One region of the Paenibacillus wuxiensis genome, then DNA from elsewhere that is predicted to be linked to it. Evidence: riboswitches for the same ligand, from Rfam matches in the RefSeq annotation. Region 1 holds a riboswitch; the other holds the start of a gene.

Region 1 (12,006 bases):
AGGTACAATCTTGCCGGAAGCCACACCCTTAATTTTCTCCATCATTTGATCAATCCCAGTACGGTGTCGTGCAGAGATCGCAACTGCGGGTACACCAAGCTTCTTCTCGATCGCATTAGTGTCGATCTTGACACCGAGCCGCTTCGCCTCATCCATCAAGTTAATGCAGACAACAACGCGGTTGGTCATTTCCATCACTTGCAATGCCAAGTTCAAATTCCGCTCCAGTGATGTCGCGTCCAGCACGACGAGTGTCACATCGGGTTTCTCAAAAATAATATAATCCCGAGCGGCTTCCTCGTCGGCGGAATTGGAATAGAGCGAATACGTACCTGGCAGGTCGACCATTTTATAGGAAGTACCTTCATGATTGAAGTGGCCTTCTGCTGTTAGGACGGTTTTTCCCGCCCAGTTTCCCGTATGCTGTCGCATTCCTGTAAGGGAATTGAACAAGGTGCTTTTACCGGTATTTGGATTGCCGGCTAAGGCAACTGTATATTGTTCTGTCATTGATCATCACTCCCAACTATTTCGCCATACATGAGTATGCTTTCTTCCTTGCGAAGCGCTATCGTTGTATTATTGACTCGGAATGCGATCGGATCGCCGAGCGGACTGCGCTGCAGCACTTCGATCACATTGCCTGGAACAAAACCGAGATCAAGCAATCTTCTCCGTAGTACTCCTTGAACTTCGATTCGATTCAACCGTACATGCTGGCCTGTGCCAGCACTGTATAGCGTTACGACATTTGAATGCATCTGATTCACTCTCCTGATTTCACCATGTCCTAAAAAGTTTGCCTAGTGCAAGATTTGTCCCAAAAAAAAGCGGAATTTTTCCGTTCATGCTACTTCATTAGTATAGGTCAACTATGTTTGTTGGGCAACAAAAACTTTCCCCGATGCAAAAATATTTATATTTATCATATGCGCGAAGGATGGAAACGTTGCCATCTTCTCCGTGAAAATTATCATTCTAGTTGGATTGATCATTATCACATTCAAAATATCGTGAGTGCGCTTCTCGACAGTGATGATGGTACACGGTTTACGCTTATCCCACCAGCAATTCTAAACCCTGCTATGATTCATAGACATTGTACGCACGATGACACTGATGGGAAACATATTATGTCAATGCATCAATTATGCACGGAGTCAGAACAAGTGAAAGTGGTTATTATACAGGAAATTCCATCTCTTTCGTCGAAGGGTAGGAGTGTGGAACGAGGCGATCTCGTACATGTACGAAAATAGCATGATCGATGTTCAAATCCTTGGTGCAGAAGGGAAGATTGAATCGTGAGTGATAGATTGAATAAGAATAATACGATAATCCATCGAATAGGCATCCAATACCCGATTATTCAAGCAGGGATGGCAGGGGGAGCAACCACACCTGAGCTTGTAGCGGCTGTATCGAACGCTGGAGGGCTCGGGACGCTGGGAGCGGGATACATGCAGCCTGAACAGATGAGAAAAGCAATTCGGGCAATCAAACAGCTTACGAGCAAGCCCTTTGCAGTAAATCTATTCATACCAGAACCAGCCGGGATTGATCAGCATATATCGGATGCAGTGATGGAAGATTTGCAGAATATCGATATACATCTGAATCAGCAAGGTCAAGAAATCAGCAAAGATAGAAGCAAAGAGACATACTGCTTTGATGAGTCAGCTTATCGGCTAACTTTTCATAACCAGATTCAAGTCATTCTTGAAGAGAACGTTCCGGTTCTCAGCTTTACATTCGGAATTCTCGATGAGATCTATATTCGTCAATTGAGAGAAGCTGGCATCCTCTTAATAGGAACAGCAACACATGTTGCCGAGGCGATTCAGCTTGAAGCTGCAGGTATCGATATGATCGTGGCTCAGGGCAGTGAGGCAGGCGGGCATCGTGGAACATTTGTGGGAGACCCCTATTCAGCTCTAATCGGCACATTGGCGTTAGTTCCTCTTATTGTCGATCAGGTATCCGCTCCCGTCATTGCTGCTGGCGGTATAATGGATGGACGCGGGATAGCGGCGGTCATGGCCCTTGGAGCACAAGCAGCACAGTTAGGGAGTGCTTTCCTGCTGTGCAAGGAGAGCGGGGCACATCCCGCTTATCAAGCGGCCATTCGCGCATCTGACGAATGCAGTACGGTCATTACGAGGACAATCTCAGGCAAGCCTGCAAGAGGACTACGGAATGATCTCATTCGCAGGTTGGAGACTTATCACGATTCCATACCTGCTTATCCAATTATGAATGAACTTACGAGAGGCGTTAGACAGTCGGCTGCTCGAACCAATAATCCTCAATATATGTCATTATGGGTAGGGCAAGCAGCACGAATGGGGGAAGTTCACGGGGCACATGACAAGATGGAGCAGTTGATCAAGCAATGGAGGGATGTAGTGAGGACGTTGCAAATGTAAAATTGAGAGCGACTGATGGTGATACAATGATGATTAAACAATGACGAACGATGATGAAACGATGTCAAATCAATGATTCAGCAACGACTAGACAACGAATAAATCACGATAAATTGATGACGAAATGTTGATGAATCGTTAATGAAAATGATGGAAGAAAATAATCTGAAAAATTTGCGAAAATGAGCCAGATTAAGCTATATAGGCGATAGTTTAAGGAATTGGCAAATAGCTGCACAATGTTTCGTTAATGCAAGTTTTGCAAAAAATCATAATTTGCTTCATAATGTCTTAGGAGAGCTCGACGTTCAGCGTTGGGCTTCCAAGCATGAATCGCGGAGGAGCAAGACATATGAGTGCTTACATTGGGGAACGTTATCAATTATGCAAGGTAATTTTGCATTTGGCAGATGGAGTTTTATATGAAGCCATAGATTTGTCACTTAAGAGAGATGTATTTATATATTTGGTAGAGAATAAGGGACTAGATAAGGCTGAGCAATGCAAGAAAGCGTTTGGTCAAATCTCGCATTTTTCAAATAATCGATTCTTCCATATGCTGAATGCAGGGACGTCCGGCAGTGATTTCTTCGTGGTGTTCACCTCCTATAACGGAATGCCGCTGGCGAAGTACATACAGCATCACGCGCTGAGTGCCAACAAGACGCTGTCCTTGTTATATGAAGTTGGTAAGGCGATTCAAGATGCGCTGGAATCGAATATTACGAACTTCTCCGTATCTGTCGACAACTTGTGGATTACGGAGGATCATCAAGTTCTTGTGATGAACTATTGGTCAGAGGCACCGACCGAACGCTGCGGTACATTGGGACTGTGCTACTTGCTGTATCAGCTGAGCACACTGCATTTGAATGTGCCTCAATACTATGAAATGTATGAGTCGCGCTTGGCCGGTGCATTGAAGGAACTGTCTCCAGGTCAGAAGGAAGCGCTGTTGTCTCTCGTACAGAGTGTCTATTTAGGAGAAATCTCGCAGTTTTCCTTCATGCTGACGCTTCGCGAGATTATGGATTCGCCGAACATCCCTGTGAAGACAATTGGGGGCATTTATACGCCGCCCGTTCCGAAAGTGGATCCAGAGCTGCTCATCACTGCTGAGGAAGAGGCGGAGGAAGAAGAAGCCGCACCTTATGAAGCGGATAACGCGGAGAATGTGGGCCGCAAGAAAATGATACTCATTCTTGCATGTGCTGCCGTATTTATTTGCGTATTGGGCGGAGCAGTCATGTTGGCAAACTCCTTGTCGAAGGCAAATGATGCAGCGATATCTACTGATGCTCCAGAGTCTAACGATCAGGTTGCAACAGAGAATCCAGCAACAGAGCCGGGAACGGATTCAGATGCAAGCCAACAGGACTCTGGCTCTTCTACAAACGTAACAGAGCCGCCAGTGACAGATAACAATAATAATTCATCCAATGACAATTCCTCTCAAGAACGCGAGACGGAGAAGAAATCGGATGATGCGGATCGGAAGTCGACAGAGCGTGACCGTGACCGTAATAGGGATTCCAACTCGAACAATACGAGTGTAACTCCGCCTACGACGCCAGAGAAGAAACCTGACGATCATACAACAGATTCTGGAACGACGAATATCGGCGCTCATGATGGTCAGACAGGGACAACGCCAGACACGACAACGCCACCAGACGGTCAGCTGCCTGATGGCCAGCAGCCGGATCCGAACACGAATACAACGACGGAACCGCCGAAGTCTGGTGAGATTGCTGTTCCTAACTTAGTGGGGTTGTCGAAGGAAGAAGCGGAGAAGCAGGTTCTTGCAAGCGGCTTGAAATATGAGTATGTTCTCGAGAACTCGGATGAACAGGAAGCAGGGAAAGTATTTAAGCAAGAGGTTCCTGCTGGTGGAGCTGCGAAGAAGGGTGACAAGATTAAATTCTATGTTAGCCGAGCGAAGAAATAATTAAAGCAATCTAAAGTTGTAATACTGAAGGACTGAAGGTAAGTTACAATTCGTCCAATAATGAAATGCCCCGAGTGCCGTAACCGAATTGTCGGTAGGCGCTCGGGGCATTTTGCATGTTGCTGCTTATTACAAATTAATTACAAGCACAGTTCAATACAGGCTTCCGTGCGGCCTGGGTTTCATCCAATCGCTTCACATCCGTATAATGCGGTGCATTCAGCAGCAGTTCAGGCTGTTCCTTCGCTTCCTGTGCGATCTGGATCATCACATCGATGAAGCGATCCAGCGTCTGCTTGCTCTCTGTTTCCGTAGGCTCGATCATCATACACTCCTCGACATTGAGCGGGAAGTAGATGGTTGGCGGATGGAAGCCGAAGTCAAGAAGGCGTTTGGCAACATCCAGCGTCCGCACGCCGTACTGCTTCAACCCTTTGCCTGACATCACAAACTCATGCTTGCATACGCCTGGATATGGAATATCGTAATAAGGCGCCAGACGGTGCATCATGTAGTTGGCATTCAGTACCGCGCATTCAGATACACGGCGCAGCCCTTCTGGACCGTAAGTGCGAATATATACATAGGCGCGCAAGAGGATACCGAAGTTACCGTTATAGGCCTTGACTCGTCCAATGGACAGCGGAGAGCCTTGATCGAATTCATATGAACCATCCTCATGCTTCATCACCGTAGGGGAAGGGAGGAATGGAATCAGCTTGCTCTTCACGCCAACAGGGCCAGCACCAGGGCCGCCGCCGCCATGAGGCGTACTCATCGTCTTGTGCAAATTCAAATGGACAACATCAAAGCCCATATCCCCAGGACGCGTAATACCCATAATGGCATTGGAGTTAGCGCCATCATAATAGAGCAATCCGCCAGCTTCATGAACAATGCTCGCGATCTCGACAATATGCTCTTCGAACAATCCGAGCGTGCTCGGGTTCGTGAGCATCAATGCTGCCGTATCAGATCCAACAGCGGCTCTGAGTGCTTCCAGATCAACGAATCCTTGTTCGTTAGACGGTATTGTAATCGTATCTAAGCCAGCTACAGTTGCACTAGCGGGGTTCGTGCCATGAGAGGAATCAGGAACGATTACTTTCGTCCGCTGCTCGCCGCGGCTCTCATGGTAAGCCCGGATCATCATCAACCCCGTCCATTCTCCATGCGCGCCTGCCGCAGGCTGAAGCGTGACTTTATCCATACCAGTCAAGGCAGCTAGATCCTCTTGCAGCGTGTACAGCAGCTCTAGAGCCCCTTGCACCGTGCTTGTAGGCTGATAAGGATGGATTGCTGCGAGACCTGTCAGCCTTGCTGCATCCTCGTTAATTTTCGGATTATATTTCATCGTACAAGAGCCGAGTGGGTAGAAACCATTATCTACGCCGAAGTTGCGGCGTGATAAGGCGGTATAATGTCGAATCACATCAACCTCATACACTTCAGGCAGCTCGGCCTCTTGACTGCGCAGCATCGAAGTTGGGACAAGCTCTTGAATCTCGATTTCTGGAACATCACATTCAGGTAAGGAATAGGCAATACGCCCAGGATGACTCAATTCAAATATTAGTGCTTGTTCCGGTTTCATACGCAGCTCACCTCCAGCAGGTCAATAAATTGTTCGATGTCTGATTTGGATTTTTTCTCCGTGACCGCAATGAGCATATGTCCTTCCAGTTCAGGATAGAAGCGGCCAAGATCCAAGCCGCCAATGAATCCGTTGTCCAGGAGCAGAGACTGCAATCGATCCATGTCAGTATCTTGCGGGAGACGAAGTACGAATTCATTGAAATAAGGCGCCTGGAACGCTAATCCCAGATTGGGCTTGTTATTGATATAAGCAGCTGCATAATGAGACTTCTGTATATTGAGCTTCGATACCTCTTGCATTCCCATCTTGCCCATGACGGACATATAGACGGAAGCAGCAAGAGCAAGAAGTGCTTGGTTCGAGCAGATGTTGGATGTCGCCTTTTCACGACGGATATGCTGTTCTCTCGCTTGGAGTGTAAGAACAAATCCACGCTTGCCATCCAGATCCTTGGTCAAGCCGACAATTCTGCCAGGGATGCGGCGCATATAGGGCTCTGCAACGGCAAAGAAACCGCATGTAGGACCGCCGTAAGATGCTGCAATGCCAAGCGGCTGGGCATCTCCAACACATACATCTACACCTAGTTTGCCAGGACTCTCCAACATAGCAAGACTCAGTGGATTTGTACTCATGATGAGCAGACCTTTATTTGCATGTGCAATAGGTTCAATGGCGCGCACATCTTCAATGCATCCGAAGAAGTTAGGGGACTGAATCAGTACGGCAGCAGTCTCGTCCGTGACAGCACGCTCCAGCTGAGCAAGGTCAGTCACCCCGTCTTGATATCCAATCTCGACCACTTCAACATTAAGTCCTCGAGCCATTGTGCGAACAATCTGTCTCGCTTCTGGATGGACAGTGCTCGAGATGACAAGCTGCTTGCGCTTCGTTGCGCCAACCGCCAGTGCTCCAGCTTCTGCAAGTGCAGTAGCGCCATCATACATGCTGGCATTGGCAACAGCCATACCAGTCAACTCGCATATATAGGATTGAAATTCAAAGATTGCTTGCAATTCACCCTGACTGATTTCAGGCTGATAGGGTGTATAGGCGGTATAGAACTCTGATCTAGAGACTAGATGCTGGATGACTACAGGGATATGATGATCGTATATGCCAGCACCAAGGAAGCTGGTATGGCTCTCACTATTAGCATTGCGGGAGGCCAATTCCTTCATATGCTTCATCATGGCTGCTTCATCTAATGGTTTAGACATTGGCAGTACTCCATTGTAACGAATGGAGGCTGGGATATCGCGGAATAGCTCGTCAATGGAAGTGATGCCGATCTGCTGCAGCATGTCAGCCTGATCTTGTTCCGTCACTGGAATGTAACGATGCTTCATGATGGATTCGCTCCTTTGGCAGGGGTCGGGATTCGTTTATAAAATGGAGTCGAGACGACGCGGGCTTTCAACTGCTTGCCGCGAATTTCGACAAGAATTTCTGTATCCAATTCAGAGAATGCGGATTCAATCAAGGCCAGCCCTAGATTGCGTTTTAATGTCGGCGACTGTGTTCCTGTTGTAACTTCTCCGATCACGCGCCCATCTGCAAGCACTGGATAATGGGAGCGAGGAATGCCTTTGTCGATCATCTCGATGCCGACCAGCTTTCGTGCCGGTCCATCGGTCTTCTGCTTCGTTAATGCTACACGGCCGATGAAGTCGCCCTTATCCAGCTTGACGAATCGTGCTAGTCCTGCCTCAAGCGGCGAGATATCGGCTGTAATTTCTTGTCCATAGAGGGGCAGACGTGCCTCGAAGCGCAAGGTGTCTCTAGCACCAAGCCCTGCTGGGAGCAAGCCGAACGGTTCGCCCGCGCGAATCAGCTCATTCCATACGTGTGCTGCATCCTCTGCGGACAAGTAGAGTTCGAAGCCATCTTCACCGGTATAGCCTGAGCGAGACAGCAATGTTGATACGCCGCAGACTTGTGCATCCGATAGGAAATGGAATGGAGCGAGCGAATCAATAGGTGCCTCAGTTACCGCAGCAAGAATAGCTTGGGCATTCGGCCCTTGAAGGGCAAGCAATGCTGTGCGATTCGATACATTGGTCAAGGTAACGCCATGAATCAGGTGCTTCTGCAGCCATGCGTAGTCTTTATCGATGTTGGAGGCATTAACGACGAGCATGTAACGGTCGCTCTTCATCTGATAAATGAGAATATCATCGACAACTCCTCCGTCAGGGTAGCACATCAGCGTATATTGTGCTTTGCCATCCTCGAGCCGCGATACATCATTTGTTGTCATCTGTTGAAGAAATGTCAGGGAGGCAGGGCCGCTTACGATAAATTCACCCATGTGGGAGACATCGAATAGACCTGCATGTGTACGAACTGCTTCATGCTCTCGCTGAATGCCGATAAATTGAACAGGGAGCTCCCAGCCGCCGAAGTCAATGCAGCGTGCACCCGGATAAGCAGAGTATTGATCAAATATTGGCGTTCTCTTCAATTGACTCATGAATTCACCTCGATACGCGTATTTGGACTAATTATCGGTATACGAACATAAAAAGGACAGCCGAAAGAAAAGTGGATGCATCGCATCCTCTCATTCTCTCGCTCTGTCCTTTGTACCTGAGAGTGTCGCCGATTGTCGCAAACAAATTGTTTGTTTGCGAGTCTACCATCGACTTTCCCCTTGGGTGACTGTATTCGTTTTCATGAATAGCAGTGCTCTCCAGAGGTGCGTCCGGTAAAAGTCCTTTTGCCTGAGAGATTCACCTATTCAGGCTTACTCCTTCGGCGCCGCTATGTCTCAGCAGTCTCTCCCTTTACCATCATTCGCCATTTTCAGCTGTCATCTCTACATTAGTTGAGCTTTCCACACTTTGTCAATTGATATTTTCTTCACAACTGATTTCATAGCTTGTCGTATTGACAATCATGCATATCTTGCAATAATCTAATGGTGTTATAATTACCCAGTTTAATCGTAATTCGCGAACGAGGAAGGTCGGGAGAGTTTGACAATTGCGATTGTCAACACCGAAGGAGCAAGTTGCCAGCCGCCGATTGGCAATGAATCTCTCAGGTTCCATAACCGCCATTCTGACGCAGCTCTGGAGAGTGCATTTTCTATGCCGCCAAAGGGGTAAGTTCAACCGCAGTTGTGGCTGTGGAGGAACGGGAACTCTCAGGTACCGAGGACAGAGAACAAGGCGACAAGGCCGCTTCCTGTCCATTTTTACGATCTCGATTGGATAGACGGCCTGATGAATGACATTATGAATGAAATGGGGCGTTGACATGAGCGAAGTGAAGAATGGATTGTTGTATAGTGAAGAGCATGAATGGGTAGTTGCCATAGAAGGCAATACGGTACGGGTTGGCATTACAGATCATGCACAATCCCAGCTGGGAGACATCGTATTCATTGAATTTCCGCCAGTAGGAACCAGTTTGTCCGCAGGGGACAGCATGGGATCAATTGAATCGGTGAAGACCGTATCTGAGTTGTACTGTCCGGTATCCGGGACAATTACGAAGGTCAATGATGGATTGGAAGCGTCGCCAGAGCTTGTGAACAGCAGCCCCTACGAAGATGGATGGATTGCAGAAGTTGAAGTAGAAGGCAGCGTTGAGGAAGCTGTGAAGCACTTGCTGAATGCAGAGCAGTACACGAAGCTGATAGATGAATAGTTGAAGGAACAATAGGTTGAGAACTAAGAACCTGCTGAACTGGTATCATGCTGGTGCAGCAGGTTTTTTCATTTGCCATGTGTCACAAGAAAATAAAGTTCTAGACTGAGCTCTGATTGAGGTTCTAAGGGTTTCTTCATCAACTTGTAGAATCGTAAAAGTAGACTGGGTGTATTCGTGGAATAATAGGTTCCTTGCGAAGGATAGTTATATTTGGAGGTAAGTAAGGTGTCCCTAATAGATGAATTACGTAAAACAATAGAGGGTTTATTAGCTGGGAAAGTTGTTGACGAAGATATTGAGTATTTTGAAGAGTACAAGAAGATAACCGGAGTAACAGATAAACAATTTGACGATTTTGAAAGAGATTTTAGTATTTCATTACCAACGGATTTTAAGGCGTTTTATAAACTTAAGGATGGCAGCGGCTATCCGCTTAATCTTTTGTATACTTCATATAAAGATAGTTGTATTCCATTTACATTTCTTTCCTTAGACGATATTAGAGATACCAAGAAATTTTTCTGCGATCGCGATCATTTAATGAGTGAATATTACAGCGATGAAGAAATTAGTAAGCTTGATTCTCGTATTAAGCCATATTTATTTAACAAGCAGTGGTTTCCTTTTGCACAGGTTGTAGGAGGGTCATTGTATCTAATGTTAGACTTCGACCCGACAGAACATGGTACAGTTGGGCAAGTTATCTTTTATGTACATGACCCTGATTTTGTTTATTTTATAGCTCCAACATTTTCAGAACTTTTACAAGATACTATTCAAAATCTTGAAGATGATTGGTATGAAGAATGTCTATGAAAAATAACCTCTAAGTCTGATGGTTACAAAAACGTTTCGATTTTCTGGCGAATGTCAATCAATTTACCGTTTGCAGTTTGAATATATTACAACAAATTTTACTGACTTGCGTTTTTACACAGCCTAAAACATTTTCAGGAGTGTTCGGCATTGGCACAGAACCCTCCTGATTTAATTATTTCTGTGTAGCTACAGCTTCTGTCCGCCCACGGCTTCATCGCACTCACACTGGTTTTACGCGACCGCTCCTTGCAGTAAAATGAGTGGCAGTTTGTTTCGTATAACCCTGCCGTTGGTGTTTAGGTATAAAAGTACTATTCATGAATATGGCGAACACGTACATCTTTTATAGAAACGGTTGTTTACATGCTGCAGCCTTCCACGATGACAATTTTGATTAAAGACACTTAGTCAAGCAATTTATTTTCTACTGACACCATGCGACAAATTTTCGATAGGATTCACCGCCGAAAAGGAGTACAATATAAGCATCGACAACTAGATGTTGCAATGTTAATAAGAATGCTAGGTGAATGGAATGACAATCGCTTTTTTTGATTCTGGAATCGGTGGAATAACCGTGTTGGCTGAGGCTATGAAGCAGATGCCGCATGAACAATATTTATTTTATGCAGATACGCTGCATGTTCCATATGGGACGAAATCTCAATCCGAAGTAATGCGCCATGTACATTCAGCTGTGGAAGACATCATGCAGCACAATGTGAAGGCGCTTGTTATTGCGTGCAATACAGCGACAAGCATCGCAGCGTCAGAACTAAGACGGAAGTACGACATTCCGATCATCGGGATGGAGCCAGCAGTCAAGCCTGCCGTGGAAATGAACCGCGACAATGGCAAGCGTGTGCTTGTATTCGCGACAGCGTTAACCTTAAGTCAGAACAAATACCATACATTAGTCAGTCGAATTGACGAAGAACATATTGTGGATTCGATTCCCTTGCCGGAATTGGTAGAGTATTGCGAGCAGTTAAACTTTGATAAGGGAGTGATAGGAGACTACTTCGTGCATAAGCTTGCTGGATTGGATTTGAATCAGTATGGAACGATTGTGTTAGGATGTACGCATTATCCCTATTACAAGCACATATTGAGAGACATTATCCCTGCTCATATCCAGCTTATAGACGGCAGCCATGGCACCGTGCAGCGTCTAGCACAAGTAATGCAGGAAAACCAGCTGAAGCAGTCATCGGATACGTCAGTTCGCCCTTCAATTCAATTTATGTGTTCAAGTCATGAGCAGCAATACATAGACAAGTTACAGACTGCACTCTATACCTATCAGACCTTCGGGGGAATGGATACGAATGAACAATCAATTGTTCGAGCTGGCGGGGAGCAGTGCTAGGCTGATCCCGATGCTTCCTGAACATAAGGAAGATTTATATGAAGCAGCATCTCATCCTGATATTTGGCACTACTTGCCGCGCACCATCCGCAGTCTTACGGATGCAGAACGAGTGATTCATGATGCTGTTCTGAACCGCGAGAAGGGGACTGAGTATCCATTCGTTGTCATTGATCAGCTTACAGAGCGA
Region 2 (12,006 bases), on a different contig from region 1:
TATCGATTGCGGAGCATGCTCCCCACCCGGCTGCAGCCCCATCCCGGTATTTATCTGCTTGTCTCCCATATAAAAATCGATATTATTGGCTCGCTTGCTAAGCATGCGCTGCTTGTTCCATAACTGAAAAAAAGAATCCTTCACCGCTTTCGTATCTTCTCTGCTGAGCACTAGAGATAGCCTGCTGCCATCATACATCATCTCAGAAATCGTGAGCGTCACTCCCTTATGGGTTACGCGCTGATTGACTGAGGTGACCATCCCCTTCTCTCCAGCAGTTTGCAAGCCAAGATCCCCCACCAGTTTGAATACGCTATTCATGAACGGAATCTGCTTTAACGTCTGTGCGATCGCTGGAGAGGCAAGACCTGAGAAGATCATGACTATCCCGAGGCTCGCTACACCCGCTGTTGAAATCAACACTCTGCGCAGCCAGCGGTTCTTCCGACTTCTTCTCTTCCGTCCAGGAAGCATCTCGTCGATGATCTGGTATGTCCGATCCATTCGGTTGCGAACGGATTCTGGCAGCTCGCTAATATATGGTTCCCTAAGCTGTTCCAGTCGCTGATCGATAGGCAGTTGTATGTCTTTCATCCGTTCATCTTCCTTTCTTCAGTATCATCCAGCCATTCTGCGAGCGTGTGACGTGCCCGATGCAGCCGTGTCTTCACCGCACCCACGGACATATCCATCATCTCGGCGATCTGATGCATAGGCAAATCCTGAAAATAAAACAAAATAACAATATTGCGAGATACTTCCTCAAGCCGATAGATCGCCTGACGCAAATCAAGATGATCACTGTATTCTGCCGTGGCTACACCAACTTCTGGGAGTTCAGCCAGCATGATGATGCGAGCCTGCTTCCGCAATATCATATTGCATTCATTGATCAATATCCGAAAGAGCCAAGTCTTAAAATAGGCATGATGATTTAGGTTGGTCAGTGCGCGATAAGCCTTGAGCACAGTCTCCTGCATCGCATCTGCACAATCCTCATCCCTTCTGACGATTGACCTGGCCATGTTGAACATTTGGGCTTCATGCTGCTTGATGAGTCGAATAAACGCTTCTTTGTTACCTTCCTTAGCCAATCTCACTTCTGTCTCTATATCGCTATGCAAGCCGTTTCTACTCCCTTCTTTACCCCATACACGCGAATCAAACTGTCAATTAGATGCACAAGATAGGCAAAAGGTTTCATTAAACGCAAAAAAACTGCCAAATGTTCACTTTCATGCATTTGGCAGTTTACTTAAGAACAGGAATCGCTTCCTGCTTCTATTTATTTTTCGGATTCCCTATGCTTCCAATATAGACGAGTCTCAGACACGACGACTCCAGACAAACCGAGCAGTGCAACTAAGTTCGGCAGCGCCATTAATCCATTTACAATATCAGCAAGCTTCCATATCATATCCAGCTTGATAAATGCCCCAAAGCCAATGATCGCAATGAACATAAGGCGGTACGGCAGAATCGATTTGACACCGAATAAATAAACCATGCACCGTTCGCCGTAATAGTTCCAGCCAAGAATCGTCGTGAATGCAAATAAAATCAAGCAAAACATAAGAATGAGGGAACCGTATGGCAGCGCAGCATCAAATGCTGCCTGTGTCATGGCCGCTCCTTCCATTGGGCCATTCCATACACCAGTTACAATCAATGTTAATCCTGTAAGCGAGCAGACGATGATCGTATCAATGAATGTTCCAGTCATTGATATGAGTCCTTGCTCAGCCGGCCATTTCACCTTCGCAGCCGCGGCCGCAATCGGTGCGCTTCCGAGACCTGATTCATTGGAGAATACACCTCTTGCAATTCCGTTGCGGATCGCCATCATAACCGTTGCTCCCAAGAAGCCGCCTCCTGCTGCTGTTACATTGAACGCGCCATGGAAAATCAACGACAGTGCGTGAGGTATCTGATCCGCAAATGCAATAAGCACCACAAAGCTTGCGATAAAATAGATAATAGCCATGACAGGGACGATTGTCGTCGTCACATGCGATATACTCTGAATCCCGCCAATTGTAACAAGTGCGGTCACGATAGTGACGATTGCCGCAGTGACTACTGCAGGCACTCCAAGGCTTGCTTCTGTAGATGTGACGATCGCATTAATTTGCGGAAATGTACCTATTCCAAGTAAGGCAACCAACACCCCGCTAATCGCGAAGAATACAGCAAGCGGCTTGAATTTCATGCCAAGCCCCTTCTCAATATAATACATTGGGCCACCTAGCACTTGTCCATTGTCATCAATGTTGCGATACTTGACAGCAAGCAATCCCTCCGCATATTTAGTAGCCATACCGAAGAATGCAGCAACCCACATCCAGAATAACGCACCGGGTCCACCCACCTTAATTGCAGTAGCAACCCCCACGATATTACCAGTTCCAATTGTCGCCGCCAGCGCAGTAGCTAATGCACCGAAGCTGGATACATCTCCTTCTCCCTCGTTCTTCGACTTGAATATTAACTTCAAGGCGAGCGGCAGGCGGAACAACTGTAGTCCACCCAAGCGGATCGTTAATAAGATTCCCGTTCCTACTAATAAGATAAGAAGCGGTGCTCCCCATACCATGCTGTTCAATTTGTCTAACCATTGTTCCATCATTGCCAAATCAGTTCCCCTCTTTGTGAATAATAAAAAGAGTCAAATCGAATGATTTGACCCTGGGGACATGTGTGCAGAATAAACAACCTGACGTAAGTGACATACCTAAATAAGATCATCATACCAATGACTTACGATTTTTCTACGCTTCTGCATCCCTGTCCTTTTACCTGAGAGTTTTAACGAATCCACGAGAATCAAATTCGTCTTGCCCCTTCGGTGCCCCAATCATGGAGTCTCTCCAGAGTCCTGTCCATTTACGGTCCTGCTTATACGTATTCGAGCTCAAGGTTCGATATGCCTAAGCGCCTGAGAGCTTACCCCTTCGGCTAGACGATTCGTCTATCTCCCGCAAACTTCATCCAGTTATAAAGTTGTAGGTAACATTATAGTAGACACACTATCATTGTGCAATGATCCATTGCATTGTAATTTATCCCATACCATCTATCACACATGTGCTTGGTGACTGTAATATAGGGATCTGGCCTCATTTAATAAATGAATGAGTTCACTCACATTCTGCACATTCGTATCGTAATTGGTAAAGCATGCACGCAGCGTTGGTACACCATGAATGGTAAATACGGATAGCCACACTTTCCCTGTGCTTAATACTTGTTGATGCACAAATTGAGCGAAGTCCTGGTCGTTTCGTGTCCATGCTTCTTGATCAAGAAAGCAAATGACAGGCAGCACGGTATCATTGGCAACTGTCCAGCCAGATCGCATTAATTCTTCTCGGAATAGCTTGCCCATTTCAACTTGATGTCGCAAGACAGCTCGATATCCTTCCCACCCCGCAGTAGCCAGGGATAAATACAGCTTCAATCCTATAAATCTCCGTGACCATTGAATAGAATGCGTATATGGATCAATCGTAGGCAGCTCCTCACCCTCCTTCGGCATATAATCTGCCGTTATACGGAAGGTTTCATGCAATATATGTGAATGACGTGTGAAGTACATGCCCGCCCCCATTGGAACGGACAGCCACTTATGAGCATCAAACGCGATTGAATCTGCTTGCTGGATACCATCTATATGGGAGGACAGCTCGGAATCCAATACGATTGCACCGCCATAAGCAGCATCCACATGAAGCCACATCTGTTCATGCTCCGCTATTGCTGCGATGTCCATTAAGGGATCAATTGCACCGGCTCCCGTCGTTCCCGCTGTAGCAATAATAAGAAATGGGGCAAAACCCTGCGCGCGGTCTATACGTATTTGTTCTGATAACGCATCTATATCCATTTGCAAGGAATCGTTCGTACGAATGGAGCGAATTGAATTCGTTCCAAGCCCACAGGATCGAGCCGCCTTCACCAATGAATGATGACTTTCTTCAGAAGCATACAGAATGGGTCGCTTCTCCAGAGCTGCTAATCCGTCTATTGCATACTTTGGAAAATGATAAGATAGGGCCGTTAAGACAGCCGTCAAATTAGCTTCCGCTCCCCCAGTCGTGAAGGTTCCATCAGCAACATCATGCGGGTAACCAAATTGAACGGCGAGCTCACGCAGTACGTAATTCTCAATCTCTACCGCGAGCGGCGCATGACTCCATGCAGCAAGCTGGGGGTTAAACGCTGCTGTTATCGTGTCTGCCATAATCCCCATAAAGTTCGGGCGGGGATTGTATAAGCCATAATATCCTGGGTGTGCTGTGTGCACTTGATATCGACGCAGTCCTTCTATAACATGCTGAACCGCAGTTTGAGGCTTGACAGGAGCAGCAAAGTCAATTTGCTCCGCATACTGCACGATTTCTGACGGGATTAATTCAGGGGCAACTACTACCTCGTCGGTGTATGATAGATACTGACTGATTTTCTCTAACGTATATGAGCCTAGCATATACTGTTCCTCAGTTGATAGATCCAAGATCGGATTCTGTCTAAGCATACAGATTCCAGCAACTCCCTTCCACTGTTCAATTCAAGAAAGATGTTCCAATTGAATAATAGCTTACCGACCAAGACGACAATTGAACAGGTACAGTTTATTAACCCGCTATGAGGTCAGGCCATTTCTCCCCCTATTATACATACCGTCCTTCCAGTTACATCGTATTTATAATATGAGCGCAAGATTTCGAAATCTCAACTCAAAAAAACCGCCCCTATTACCTAGAGGCGGTGCCTATTGCTTCCTTACTTTCTCATTTACTCAGGCAATCGGTATACGGCAAAAGGTTCACCATAACGATATCGACGGCTTATTTCATCCAACCGGTTCAACTGTTCTTCATTAAGTTCGACATTGACACTCGTTATATTATCCTCTAACTGCTCCACCTTCGTCGCTCCTACAATGACTGTCGATACACAAGGCTGGTGCATAAGCCAAGCTAATGACAACGAGCTTGGGCGGCAGCCGATATCCGCTGCCAATTCGCTCACCTGTTCACTTAACGCAAACCGTTCTTCATTGAAGAATTTGTAGAAATTCGGATCCGTATCTGCTCGTGAGCCAGCTGGCTTCTGATCGCCCACACGATATTTCCCTGTCAGAATTCCTCCTGCAAGCGGGTAATATGGAATGATTCCCACCCCTTGATCCTGACATAGCGGAACCAGTTCCAGTTCTGGCGTTCGATCAGCTAGTGAATAGCTGGTTTGCATGGACACATAACGATTCAGACCAAGCCGTTCACTGATGCCAATCGCCTTCATCAGCTCCCAAGCAGCGTAATTAGACGCTCCGATATACCGCACCTTGCCTGAACGTATCATATCATCAAGCGTCCGCAGCGTCTCCTCAAGTGGAGTATGCGGATCAAATGTATGTATTTGATACAGGTCAATATAATCGGTATTTAGCCGCTTCAAGCTATTGTCTAATTCCTGCTGCAAATGAAAGCGAGATGAGCCGCGCTCGTTCGGCCCCTGTCCTCGAATTAATCCTGCCTTCGTTGTCAGCACGACATTGTGTCGATTGCCTGTCAGCGCCTCACCGATGATGCGTTCTGATTCTGAACCAGCATAAATATTAGCCGTATCAATAAAGTTAATGCCATAGTCCAGCGCTTGATGAATAATTCGAGTCGAAGCCTGCTTGTCAGCCCGCTTACCGAAAGCATTTGTTCCTAACCCAAGCACAGACACCTTCAATCCACTATTGCCAAGACGACGATATTGCATGACGATCAACTCCTTGCTTTCCTTATTTAGCAGTAATTATATCACAAGCTATCCCCTTGATCTGAATCCGATCAAATATGTGTCTGCCTTATGATTCCACTTCCGCGCACAAAAAGAAAAACTCATGCAAGCATGAGTTCTCAACAACAATATAGATTCCAGAATCTGTTATGGATTACAAGACAAATTATACGAATGGAAAAATCGTCGGACATTGCAATGGAAGGCTGATGCTGCATGACTCCGGTATCGGGATTAATGCCCTAGGTTGACAGAATGTCGCTTCAACCATCAGCGGAATTGTAAATTTCACGATAAGCTCCAAACACCAATCCAATTGCAACTCAATCGTTAAGCTGTCAGTAATTCGTGCAGCACAATGGATATCGAATATTTGAGAAATAATGTTGGATTCATCTAATGGGAGCGGTAAGCAGAGTGATACTTTCTCGTTATTCTTGACTAATAGTGTAAACGTGCATGTTTCTCCTGTTCCACTATCTGTTAACGTAATCGTTACTTCTGCAGAGCACGTGGTCAGTACAATAGCTGCTTGCGATCCGATAATGGGCAGCGGCAGCCGCTTTACAACCGTGATGCTGCATTCTCCCGCAGCTGGCACTGCATTGCAGCTCACGAGCACTTGCCGACCACCAGCAATTGCTTGTTCTACGAAAGCCCTGCAGTTTTCGGGTATTGACTCTTCCACGATAAAATCACTCCGAGTGACAACCCAATCGAACAGTTTGCTGACAGAAATGCACTCTAAAGGACGAACAACTAGCGTCGTAATCGTAGCTGTAACAGGAGGCGTATTATCCGCCTGAGCGGTAGCCGTGTTGGTAACCACCCCTTCTAACAAAGGAATGACTGTAATGATAATCGTCTGTTCTTGTTGACCCTCCAATGTGCCCAAGAGACAAGTAACGGTCTGCCCGGATACAGAGCAAGTGCCTCCTTCAGATTGAACACTGACAAATTCAACCGTAGGAGGAATGACATCACGTACAATTACATTCGTCAGTGGAAGTTCTCCGAGATTTGCAACACTGATCGTATATTGCAACAGGCTGCCGACAAGCACAGGGTTGCTTGATGCTTGCTTCGAAATGGCGAGCGGCTGTAATACCGTAATGCTTGCGGTTGCTGTTTCAGGGTCTTCAACATTACCAGCGGTCACCACTGCTGTGTTCGTTAATATTCCTGTTATAGTCGTAATTGCTTCGATCGTAATCATAGCGCACGTTCCAGGGGCAATGACACCGAAAGATGCTGTGATCGTTTGCCCAACCTGCATGAATGTGCCTTCAGATACTTGGATACCAGTGACTTCAACGCCTGCAGGCAATGTATCCACCGCAACCACATTTGTGGCCGCCGTTTCTCCCATGTTGCACACCGTCACTTGAAAGATGACTTCATTCCCAAGGGTTACGAGATCCGGCTCGCCAAGCTTCTCAATGGTTAAAAAAGCAGGAGGAAGCGCGTTGACGGTTGTATCGATCGTGGATGATACAGGTGCCGTTTGATCAGAAGACGCTGTTGCTGTGTTCGTTACGATGCCTGGAGCTGTAGGAATAACCGTAATCGTGATAATTTCAGACTGACCAGGATCAAGGTCGCCAATCAATGCTGTCACGGTGCCAGCCACTTCGGTTACAGTTCCCTGCGTTGTTTCAGCAGAAACGAAGACGAGACCAGGCGGCAGCACATCCACCACTTCCACGCCGGTTAATAATTCTGTCGTCTCGTTGGAGACAACGATCGTATAGACGAGCTCGTCACCAACAGTTGCAGGATCCGGTCCCGCAAATTTCGATATCATTAACTCAAGTATCGGCTCTTCAATAACTAGAGTTTCGGTAGTAGAGGATTGTGGCGTAGTCTCATCTGAAAACGTCGTTGCCGTGTTCAAGACTGTACCTGTGACCGTTGGGATGACGACGATAAAAATGACCACAGTCTCTCCCGGAGCAAGTGAACCAATGTCATTCGTAATTGTCGTGCCATCGAACGAAATCGTCCCTTGATCCGATTCAGCGGATACAAAGGTGGTTCCTGCCGGTAGCGGATCATTCATAACAACATTGGTCGCTGTGCTCCCTCCAATATTGGAGACAAATATAATATAAACGAGTTCTGAATTTACGGCGACGATTGGGGGAAAGTCCAGCTTCTCAATTTCTAGAATTGGAGGCGGCAGAGGATTTACGGTATTGACTGCGGTTGAGGAAATGATGCCGGTCTGATTCGCTTGGGCTGAAGCAGTATTGGATATGAGTCCAGCCGCTGTTGCCAGCACGGTAATATTGACGGTAACACTTTGACCAACCGGGATCGTCCCGATATCTACGGTAACCGTTCCAGCAGCAAACGATGCCGAACCTTGCGTAGTTTGAACCGATTGAAACGTTACACCAGCTGGTAGCGGGTCAGTAAGTACAGTGTTCACAAGCGGGGAGTCTCCATCGTTGCTGACGACAATGGTGTATACGATCTCTTCTCCAACGGTGACTGTATCAGGAAAAGAGGTCTTCTCCAGCAGCAGCGTCGGCGGAATATTGTCAATTTGAATCGCCAGCAGATTGACAGTATATCCGTCGCCATTCGTTCCGAATTGAATCGCTGCTGAAGTTTGCCCGTTCACGAGACTGTTGGAGATGCTTACGTTGGAAATATCCCATCCTTGGCGATTCCCCTCAATGATGTTGGATCCCGGCTGCCCAGGTATCGGATTGCGATCCCCAAACGTTGCAGTCGGGTTGATATTCCCGTTATCATCGTAAATTAGTGATTGAAAGAAATTGTTCGTAAACCCTGCCGGCTGCGGGATCGTAGAAAGGCTGGCCAGATTGGGACCGAATCGTACGAAATCACCCGTAATCTCCGCATCCCCTTCTTGCGCACTAACGAGCAGGCGGCCGGTAATAGGGCCTGTTGATGGAGTTTGGAAATTCCCGATCATTTCATTGACTGGTGGAGATATGGCTTGAATCGGGACGTTCCCGACATATAAATTCATGCTGCGGAAAGGTAATGCAGGATTCACGTATACAACCCCAAGTGTCCACCCGGCAAAACTGGTCGTATTCGGATCCGGAACCAGTGTTCCAACGATTTTTCCAGCCCCGTATGTGCCGGCACCGCCCCCTGCTACAAGTGCAGTTACGTTGGCAGAACGCACATATCCTAAATCTCCTTGAATATTAACGGCATAATTGAAGAACGTCTCTGGCGGAATATTGAACATGCCTGCAGGTGTACTGAATCTGACCGGGTCATTCAAACGGGCCGATAAATCCTCGCCGCCCGGTGTATTGATCAAATAAGTCCCGCCCCATACCAATTCAGCGTATACAACTGTACTTCCAGGAGGGAGGACGAGCGAATTTGTTGAGAAATTTATCATATACATATTCGTCGTTCCCCCGCCAGTAGCAGGACTGGACGGAACAGTGCCGCACACCGAGTTCGGATCATTGATAATAAAGGAGCCGATCGCATCAGCCGTACCCGGTGTACAAGCAGCTGAAAATCTGGAGGCGCGGCTAATTCCGAGTGAGTTCCCGGTAAAGGTAATCGCACCTCTCGTTATTGTACTGAAGCGCAATATGAATGGCATTGTCTACACATCCTTACAGCATACATGATAGTGTGATCATTATATTCTGTACGTATGCTGATAGTTCATTGACCATATGTAGGCTTATCCACCTATCCAAGTCCCTAAATGAGGGGGAATCATTGATTACAACTGAAAAATTATTTACAAATGCAAATACATTTCATATTGCTCGAGCTCATTCCGATTGAATCCATGCTTAGATACAAAACCTTCTAGATAATGATTATTCGCAAAAGAAACCGATACTCGCTCTGGCTGCTTCTCTCTTATCATGGTCATAAGCATATCGGCAGCAATCCCCTGATTTCGATATTCAACATCTACGTAGAGAAAACTAACCTTGCCACTATCATTCATACATAAACTTGCAATGACCTTATCGCCTTCATAAGCTGCGGCATAATTATTGGTGTCAGACAACCTCATGTAATCCAAATCATTCTGCCAATTGATATGCGGGATGCGCCAATTGTGTACATGCTGCTCAAAACATTCGAACGGAATTGGCTTAATTTCAAGCCCCTCAACATTTCTGCCCAGCATACTAGCTGGATGATTCAAGGTAAAATAGCTAAGATCGTATACTTTGGAGTAGCCTTTCTTTTTATAGAATTGGATCGCCCTGTCATTCCCAACTATGACTTCAAGGAACAGCTGCCCACAACCGCACTCCACTGCTCTAGCCTTGTGTAGCTCGAACAATTTTGAGCTCACTCCGATTCCACGATAATCAGGATGGATTGCAAGTGCTCCACAGCGCATCGTTAGTATGCCTTCATATCTCTTCAATCCGCCTAGTATCAGTCCGACTGGGCGTTCCCCATCCATCGCAATATAGGAATTCTCCAACTGGTTGCCTTCAACGCCAAAGAAACGAGTCTTGAACATCTCCTCGGAGATTTCCATATTCACGATATAATCAGAAAAGCCAACTGTAAACGCTTCATAAATGTTTGAAATATCGACTTTTGAACATGCAAGATACTTTACCATTTGCCATCATCCTCCAGTTCATTCCTCTCGGGACATATCTTACTCCACACAAAGAAAAGAAATCAACCAAAAGGTTGATTTCAAGGTAGCTCAATCTAACTTACATGTTGGCTCAATGTAAAGTTGCAGGGGCAGACCTCTGCTGCCTCGCAGAGATGGAGGCGGGATTGGTATGCTTAAGTATGAAGGCAATTTGCCCTGCATGAAGACTGGTATGATACAACAGGCGTCCAACCGCTTGTAGCGGTGTGATAGTTCCCATTGGCGACTTCACCGGAACATGCCATGCTTGTTCAGGCAGCGTACACATCGCTTGACGAATATGATGTTGCGAATGTTGAATCAACTGCAGCATGTCAAGTATGCTTGTATATCGATTCGGATCGCCTGACGGCCCTCGACTCGTTCGAATTTCCACATCCGCAGGCAACTCTTGGCCAAAGTACCACTCTGTGAATAAATATTCCACCTCTGCATTGTGTCTGATCATGTAGCCAATTGTGGCACTTCCCACTCCATAACTCAATTCATCATCAGTCAGTTCCTGCACCATCTGATAGAACCGTTCTTGGATCGTATCCCATATGACCGATACCGTATCGTACGTCATTCCCTCATCTCCCTCCTACGTTGTTGGTTCAGACTGTTGATGCCCATCTCTTGCAACATGATCGAAGCGCAATGCTTCCAAATCGATATCATAGGCTTGGCCAAACCCAGCAACATACCGTCCTTCTGTAGGTGTCAGTTCAAACAATGAGAAATCAAGTCCTCTTAGCATCTGAATTAGACTTGATCCAAACGACGCTTCAAACTCAGCAAATATGTCCTCATTCGCCTCATTGTCCAGCTTCGCCGCTTGACATGCGAAGCGAGCACGTTGTCTAGCGAACATGTTTCCGGTCTTGGACTCATCTTCAATCATGAGAACATCTACACAAGGATTCTGCTCAAGATACCGATAATGCTGGGCAATTTTACTCAAATAAATATACAGCTTGCCATCCTTCCGCACATAGGGAGCGTATGAGCCAAACGGAGAGCCATCTTCGGCAATTGTGCTGAGCACTACAGATTGAACACTATCAATAAAATTCATATATTTTTGTTTCATTTTGTCATTATCCTGTTGCTTCATTCCCATTCCTCGCTTCCTTATTCCATTTATTCAACACATGTATTCGTGGATGTTCTCGATCCGGTAAATACTGAATATCTGTATCTACTCCATATACACTGCGAATCAGCTCTGATGTAAATACCGTACCCGGGGTTCCACATATGCGGATTCCCCCGCTCTGGATGACACATACTCGGTCACTGTAGGCACTGGCATGGTTCAAGTCATGCAGCACCATAATGACGGTTAGATTCAGATCACGATTTAGTTTGCGAACCAATTCCAAAACCTCAAGCTGATGCGCGATATCGAGAAAAGTCGTTGGTTCATCCAACAACAGCACTTTTGGCCGCTGGGCCAGCGCCATTGCAATCCATGCGCGCTGAGCCTCTCCACCTGACAAGGATACAACCGTTCTCTCCTTATAGGAGGTCATCCCCGTTAGCTCCATTGCCCAGCAGATAATCTCCTTGTCCTCATCATTCATCCGTTCAAA

Evidence for each region. Region 1 has a riboswitch for glycine ahead of gcvH (glycine cleavage system protein GcvH). Riboswitches for the same ligand answer to the same signal wherever they lie in the genome.
Region 2: linked by a shared signal. The riboswitch ahead of ABN764_RS06355 (alanine/glycine:cation symporter family protein) and the one ahead of gcvH (glycine cleavage system protein GcvH) in region 1 are both predicted to bind glycine.

Annotation. Positions count from the first base shown of each region.
Region 1 covers NZ_JBEFZI010000006.1:133,605-145,610, reverse strand. Annotated here, with positions in the region: gene ABN764_RS14800 (FeoB small GTPase domain-containing protein) at 1-510, opposite strand, end outside; gene ABN764_RS14795 (FeoA family protein) at 507-761, opposite strand; gene ABN764_RS14790 (NAD(P)H-dependent flavin oxidoreductase) at 1,305-2,426, shown strand; gene ABN764_RS14785 (PASTA domain-containing protein) at 2,779-4,374, shown strand; gene gcvPB (aminomethyl-transferring glycine dehydrogenase subunit GcvPB) at 4,511-5,968, opposite strand; gene gcvPA (aminomethyl-transferring glycine dehydrogenase subunit GcvPA) at 5,965-7,320, opposite strand; gene gcvT (glycine cleavage system aminomethyltransferase GcvT) at 7,317-8,444, opposite strand; glycine riboswitch at 8,546-8,669, opposite strand; glycine riboswitch at 8,673-8,767, opposite strand; glycine riboswitch at 8,931-9,039, shown strand; gene gcvH (glycine cleavage system protein GcvH) at 9,233-9,625, shown strand; gene ABN764_RS14760 (SMI1/KNR4 family protein) at 9,854-10,444, shown strand; gene murI (glutamate racemase) at 10,983-11,816, shown strand; gene ABN764_RS14750 (GNAT family N-acetyltransferase) at 11,776-12,006, shown strand, end outside.
Region 2 covers NZ_JBEFZI010000002.1:676,168-688,173, forward strand. Annotated here, with positions in the region: gene ABN764_RS06345 (DUF4179 domain-containing protein) at 1-594, opposite strand, end outside; gene ABN764_RS06350 (sigma-70 family RNA polymerase sigma factor) at 591-1,124, opposite strand; gene ABN764_RS06355 (alanine/glycine:cation symporter family protein) at 1,286-2,626, opposite strand; glycine riboswitch at 2,775-2,881, opposite strand; gene ABN764_RS06360 (pyridoxal phosphate-dependent decarboxylase family protein) at 3,077-4,534, opposite strand; gene ABN764_RS06365 (aldo/keto reductase) at 4,795-5,772, opposite strand; gene ABN764_RS06370 (BMQ_0737 family morphogenetic spore coat protein) at 5,960-9,394, opposite strand; gene ABN764_RS06375 (GNAT family N-acetyltransferase) at 9,539-10,390, opposite strand; gene ABN764_RS06380 (DinB family protein) at 10,503-11,000, opposite strand; gene ABN764_RS06385 (HugZ family pyridoxamine 5'-phosphate oxidase) at 11,016-11,534, opposite strand; gene ABN764_RS06390 (ABC transporter ATP-binding protein) at 11,512-12,006, opposite strand, start outside.